One region of the Treponema primitia ZAS-2 genome, then DNA from elsewhere that is predicted to be linked to it. Evidence: riboswitches for the same ligand, from Rfam matches in the RefSeq annotation. Region 1 holds a riboswitch; the other holds the start of a gene.
The links. Region 1 has a riboswitch for cobalamin ahead of TREPR_RS16570 (TonB-dependent receptor plug domain-containing protein). Riboswitches for the same ligand answer to the same signal wherever they lie in the genome.
Positions count from the first base shown of each region.

Region 2: linked by a shared signal. The riboswitch ahead of TREPR_RS10505 (formate/nitrite transporter family protein) and the one ahead of TREPR_RS16570 (TonB-dependent receptor plug domain-containing protein) in region 1 are both predicted to bind cobalamin.

Region 1 is NC_015578.1:3,813,427-3,816,835, forward strand. Features, by position in the region: gene TREPR_RS16570 (TonB-dependent receptor plug domain-containing protein) at 1-1,348, opposite strand, end outside; cobalamin riboswitch at 1,447-1,576, opposite strand; adenosylcobalamin-variant (AdoCbl-variant) riboswitch at 1,660-1,739, shown strand; gene TREPR_RS16580 (sirohydrochlorin cobaltochelatase) at 1,908-2,816, shown strand; gene TREPR_RS16585 (ABC transporter substrate-binding protein) at 2,813-3,409, shown strand, end outside.
Region 2 is NC_015578.1:2,400,837-2,404,245, reverse strand. Features, by position in the region: gene mtaB (tRNA (N(6)-L-threonylcarbamoyladenosine(37)-C(2))-methylthiotransferase MtaB) at 1-950, shown strand, start outside; tRNA gene TREPR_RS10510 (tRNA-Lys) at 987-1,059, shown strand; cobalamin riboswitch at 1,365-1,580, shown strand; gene TREPR_RS10505 (formate/nitrite transporter family protein) at 1,853-2,686, shown strand; gene TREPR_RS10500 (ATP dependent DNA ligase) at 2,808-3,409, opposite strand, start outside.

The sequences.
Region 1 (3,409 bases):
CGGTATTGGTATAGTCCCGATAGAGTTCGTTAAAGGCAGGAGCCCGATAACCCATACCTGCACCGCCGAGCACACGGAAGCCATCAAAAAAATAGTACATCCCCGACAGTTTTGGTGCTGCCATAAAACCGAATTGGGAATTCCGTTCTACCCTGACGCCCCCAAGCAGGGAATATTTGTCTTCCCTGAACCATTCGGCCTGAAAGAAAATTGCTTCCTTGTCTATAGCCGCAGTATCAGTAAATTCGAAATGTTCCATAGTATTATAGGCTACCTCAAGGCCTCCGGTAAAAAGGAAATTTGGGAGCCCTTCATACACAGCCTGTGCATCCAGGACAGCGAGGTTTTCATTCTCGTGTTTCTTTCCGGTAGTCCAGGTATCGGTACGTTTTTCATAGGCATCATTATCTCGTTGGTAGAAAGTATCGTAAAGCTTTACCGTAAGGTTTGTGTTTTCAAGGGGCATAAAATCCATTTCAACGTATCCGCCGGTCCGCAAATACTCGTTCTGTGCCAGAGAAAGGTTTTTAGTCCGGCTGTTTCTACTCCAATCACCGGTCTGCATCTGCATAAAGGAAGCGCCAAAGCGCAGTTCGGAGGTATCTCCCAGGGGAATAGCCGTATCAAGACTGCCGCCGCCCTGATAATACTCGGGCAGGATCGAGACATCCTCATCTTCCCCATAGTAAAATGCTCTCCGGCTGCCTTCCAGGGTCAGCAAGTTTCGCAGGGGACCGATGGAAAATCCCGTAGTAACCGTGGCATCCTGTTCCCGAAGGGGATCAAAATCATCAAAGGGGTCCGGTTTGGCGGAAGTTTTTGGGTCGTCATAGGCAAAAAGAAAGCGATTTTGCAGGGATGTTGAGAGAGAAAAAGTCTCTTGAGGCTTTTTAGTAATAATATTTATTACCCCCCCTATGCTTTCAGAGCCATAGAGGGCGGACTGGGGACCCCGGACTATCTCAATGCGTTCCACATCCCCTGCGGGTATGGTTGCACCCCTGAGCCGCTGGCTTGTCCTCCCGGCAATCCGCCTGCCGTTTACCAGATAGAGTATTCGGCCCTGGTCCATGCCCTGGAGCATGACATAGTCGCCCATGGCGCCGCTCCAATACATAAGCCCATAGTCGTCAAGCACATCCCCTACAGTAGCGGCGCCGGAATTTCCGATTTCCTCTGCGGTGATGACCTCGGTCGCCACCGGTGAATCTTTCAGACGCTTTTCGGCACCCGTTCCTGTGACGGTGATATCCTCAAGCTGATGAATTGGCTGGATGTTTTCTTCAGCGGCCAAAGAAGCCCCAAAACCAATGCACAGAACTGCTGCTATTTGAAAAGAAAAACGCATCTTTCCTCCTCGGGAATTTATCTGACCCAAGGAGGATAAGGAAAAAGGTGCAAGAACCGGAAAACGGCTTTTACCCTAACGTCCTTCCTTCGAGGGTTCAGGTAATAAGCACAAGGACCGTCTCCCGGCTTCCGGCTCGTTAGTCCGGTTACGATGGCGGGACCGCTACGGATTCTCACCGTATTCCGATATCCCTGTGCGGGAATTACCATACTCCGGATATTCTGTGCCGTCAAGTCCGAATATTTCAAAATTGAAAAATTATAAAAAAGTTGAAAATTTCTATTGACAAACCATTCCGCATCATACAATAATATAAAAGATATTGGGGAAGTTGGGTGAAAGTCCCACGCAAGTGCGTTACCGTTATAGCCGGGGTACCAAGGTTGTATTTCTTTGCGCAAACCAAGGAATATGAAATGTATTTCATAAGCCATGGTGCGGTGCGCCATGGCTTTTTTATGGCAGCCCACATGACTTACGGTGCTATTTGCCCCAATATACACCAATGGAAATTCGGGAAATTGTTTCCCTGAGATTCTTGCAAGGAGCGAATAGTATGAAAAGTTTCACGAGAACAGGAGTAGTTTTCGCACTACCCCTGTTAATCACCCTTCTCCTTCCGGCTTGCGCGGGGAACTTCGTTGCACGTAGTGGCAGTTCAAAAGCTGCGGTGGGGGAGAAAAAACCGGTTGTCCTGGTGGTCAGTTTCGGCACTAGTTACAATGATACCAGGGCAAACACTATTGGGGCCATTGAAAAAGCTATTGCCGCCGCGTACCCGAACTATGAGCAGCGCCAAGCCTTTACCAGCCAGATCATCATAGATAAGCTGCGCAAGCGGGATGGACTTCAGATTGACAATATCACTGAGGCCATGAACCGACTTAAGGCTGACGGGGTAAAGGAACTGGTGGTCCAGCCTACCCACGTCATGAACGGCCTTGAATATGACGAGATGCAGGAGGCCATCAAGCCTTTTAGTAAAGATTTTACTAAACTCAGCTACGGTCTGCCCCTGCTCATCTCCGACTCGGATTATACCGAAGTGGTCAATATTATAACGAACGATACAAAACAGTACGCTGCAGACGATACCGCCGTTGTTTTCATGGGCCACGGTACAGAGCATGAAGCAAATGCTACCTATTCAAAACTAGATACCCTGTTAAAAGCCAAGGGCTTCAGCCGATATATCATCGGTACCGTGGAAGCCACACCTTCCCTGGACGACGTCATTGCCCAGGTAGACGCATTGAATGTTAAAAAAGTAGTATTATTCCCCTTTATGATCGTCGCCGGGGACCATGCCAATAATGATATGGCCGGAGATGAGGAAGATTCCTGGAAAACGATCCTTGAATCCAAGGGCTATACGGTACGGGCGGTATTGCGGGGTCTCGGTGAATATCCGGGGATCCAAGCCATGTTTGTACGCCACGCCGGAGATGCCATAGGTAATTCGTGAGAATTCAACAGCCCTTACTGTTACTGTGGATTGGCTGCCTCTTTTTTCTGTTAAATTCCTGTAACAAGGGGAGGGATACTGCTCTCTCCCCATCTCAGGAAAACGCCATTAGTTTTATTGATGACGATGGAAAAGCGGTCAGTCTGGATGAAAAGCGGCGGCGGATCATTTCCCTGTATTCCGCCCACACGGAGAACCTTTTCGCCATAGGGGCGGGAAATAGCCTTATCGGCGGCCATACTACCTGTACCTGGCCGCCCGAAGCGGCTTCCTTTGCGGTTTACGATTACAACGGCGACCCAGAGTATATCATCGCTGCGGAACCGGATCTGGTGCTGATCCGCCCCTTTATCCGCAGGCGCAGTCCCGGCTACATCGCGGAAATTGAAAAGGCAGGGATACTTGTGGTATCCCTGTACCCGGAAAATTTTGAAGATTTTGACGGATATATAAAAAAACTGGCCCTGCTTACCGGTACAGAGGAGGAAGCGGAACAACAGCTCATCCTTTTTCATCAGAACCTGGATCAGACAAGCGTCATCACCGGAATAATCGCAGAAAAACAAACCCTGTTCTTTGAATCCACCGAAGCG
Region 2 (3,409 bases), 1.4 Mb from region 1:
TTCATTCCCGGCCCTTCCTGAAAATCCAGGACGGCTGTAATCACGCCTGTTCCTATTGCCGGGTTTCCATTGCCCGGGGCCCCAGCGTCAGCCTGGACCCGGAAACCGTCCTGTCCCGGCTCCGGGAACTGGAGGCTTCAGGCCATGGCGAAGCGGTACTCACCGGGGTAAACCTCAACCAGTACGAGGCGAATACAGGTTCCCAGAGTACAAGTCTGGGGGACTTGCTGGAGTACCTTCTGGCAAATACCCGGACCATCGCAATTCGCCTTTCCTCTCTTGAACCGGACTGTCTGACCGAGCCTTTTCTCCGGGTCCTGGCCCATGATCGCATACGTCCCCATTTTCACCTGTCGGTCCAGTCCGGCAGCCCCCTGGTCCTGGAGCGTATGCGCCGCCCCTACGGTCCGGAAGCCGTGGAAAGCGCCATCCGCCGCCTCCGGTCCCTGCGGGACGACCCCTTCCTGGCCTGCGACATCATCACAGGCTTTCCCGGAGAAACCCCCGCTGAATTTGAGAAAACCCGTGAACTTTGCCAAAAAGCCGACTTTGCCTGGATCCACGCCTTCCCCTATTCCCCCCGTCCCGGCACACCAGCCTACGCTTTCAAGGACCATATCCCCGAGCGGGAAGCGGTCAGCCGGGTGGAAGCCCTAATCGCCCTGGCCCGCCAAGGCCGCGCCGCCTACATCAGCCGCCAGGCCGGAAAAACCGTGGATGCCATTGTGGAGGAAAGCCCTGTCACTATGGAATCTCAAGGGTGTACTTCTTTTGTAAGCGCTTTATCAGAAAATTACTTACATTTGAAATTACCCCTGGAGGCGGATCAGCCGCCCCTTTCCCCGGGAAGCGTCCTTCGCTGCCGCATCCTGGAACCGGCGCCTCCGGATACCCACTTTGACGCGGTGGCGCTTCCAAAAATGCCGGAAAATTCCCTTTCAGAGCCTTGACTTTTACCTGTGTAACCGGGTAAAGTACTTGAACCCGGGCCGCTAGCTCAGTAGGTAGAGCAACGCCCTTTTAAGGCGTGGGTCGCCTGTTCGAATCAGGCGCGGCTCAAAGGTATTTCTAGTCCTCGTAAGCAATTACGGGGACGTTTTTTTTCAAAAAACAAAGATTGGGTGACAACTGTACGTACTTTTCTCCTCACAGAGGAATGATGGCGTTCGCCTAATGCTCCGGGTAGCATGGGCTGCGGTCAATAGAAGCGGGAATGAATAGCCAGGGGAATAGCTGGTATCATCTAAGGATCAGCCGTACTGAAGCGGGACAAGCACTGTAAAAATAATACCATAAATAAGAAACAATCCAAAAAATCAATCAAAACAAGAAAAATTCAACAAGAAAAATTCCGCTTGACAGAATGGCAGGGCTACTGTAGATTTCAGTTAGTATATTTCAAAGGAAGGGAGGTGATCGGTATTGACTGAGATTCCTCCGCTATCCCGTAACTGTGAGTGGGTTTTCCATCATTAACGGTCACTGGCCAGACTAAAATCCGACTGGGAAGGCCGATGGAAATGTCCGGTGAGTAGCCGGAGCCCATAAGCCAGGAGACTTTGATATATGGTTGCGTTTTTTTTAAGGCTCGTGGGTTAGTCTGAAAAGTTGTTTCTTTATAACAGCCTGTTTTTTGTTTTTTTCCTATCCAGGGAGGATGTGTGCATATCCATCACCATGGCTGTGCCCTGTTTTTCGGTTTTTATAGGAATGGAGTCTGGCACGGGTGGTCCGGTCGGGCAATGCAGAACGCGCAATTTCTTTGTTCCTTGGCCTCTGTCTTCTTGCATTCCTCTCCGCTTGTGGAAGGCAGAGGTTTTTTTTAAACTATTTTTTTAAAGGGGTATTATCTATGGAAGCACGTTCACCTGCTGAAATCTTAGCGTACACCAGCGATGCCGGGGTCACCAAGGTCCGACGAAACCTGTTTCAGGAACTAATCCTGGCATTCCTGGCGGGAGTCTTTATTGCATTTGCCTCCGAGGGATCCAACATGGCTGCCTTCAACCTCTTTGCGGACCCGAACACCTACGGGCTTGGTAAAGTGTTGGCCGGCGCGGTGTTCGGTACCGGGCTGATGCTGGTGGTATTGGCCGGGGGCGAATTGTTTACCGGCAACACCCTGATCGCCGTGGCTGCCCTGGACCGGAAGATCAAGGTCCGGGAACTGTTGTGCAACTGGCTGGTGGTCTACATCGGCAACCTCATCGGGAGTCTGTTCATTGCCTACATGATGAAGGAATCCGGGCTCTTTAACAGCGGTGCCAATGTTCTTGGCGGCCAGACTATCAAGATCGCCGCATATAAGACGGCTCTGCCTTTCCACTCGGCATTTTTCTTAGGGATCATGTGTAACTGGCTGGTGTGTCTGGCTGTATGGGTTTCCTACGGCTCCAAAGACCTGACCGGCAAAATCCTGGCTATCTTTTTCATCATCTGTTTGTTCATCACTTCCGGGTTCGAGCACTCGGTAGCCAATATGTATTATATTCCTGCGGGTATCTGGGCAAAAGCGAACCCGGCCTGGGTGGAAGCTTCCCATGTAGCGGCAGATGCTTTGGCAAATCTTAACTGGGGAACTTTCTTTTACAAAAACCTCCTCCCGGTAACTCTGGGCAATATCGTAGGTGGCGCAGGCATGGTGGGCTTGCTGTACTGGCTGTCACTTAAAAAAAAGGCCGCCTGAAGTTTTTTGTGCAGTGAAAATGTCCTTGTAAAAAACAACAGACATAAAAAAATATCAATATAGTTTTATTAATATATCACAAAGGAAGCGGGGTGAAACTCCCCCGTTTCCTTTGTCGCTATTACCCAATCTGCATCCATCCGGTCTTTACCTCTTTTTCGATACAGCGCCGGCATAGAGCCATGATTTGTTCTTCGCTTTCCGATATACGTACCTCGATGGACAGAGGTTCTGCACGGCCTGCGCTAAAATTGGTATACGAAAAAACAAAGGATGGATAATCCGGCGTTCCCCCTTTATTTGTACGCCATACTACATATTTTTGTACCATCATAGAGGATGATTCCTTTTTATACACCCGCCGGAACAGTACTTTTGAGGGCGCAGTTTCGGTGGGCAACGACATAACTGTTGGGGACAGCGCGGTTTGTACCGGAATTTGGGACAGGCGCAGATCAACAGGGTTTACTTTCTTGTCATCCCGGAACCGCTCAATAACTGCGGATACAAAACTATAGCCGGGGGCGGCGCCGATTTTGTTCAGGCCGCTTTTCTGTAAAGCAAGCAGGGGATTACGGATTAGCCCTGCGGCATTTTCGGTGAGTACATCATTGACAGACAGTTCTACTACCAATTCAGGTTTAACAAGGTGGAACGCCGCATGATTTGAATCAACTTCCACATAATTTGACGGAATTTTCTGCGCCATAAGGCGGCTGTAAA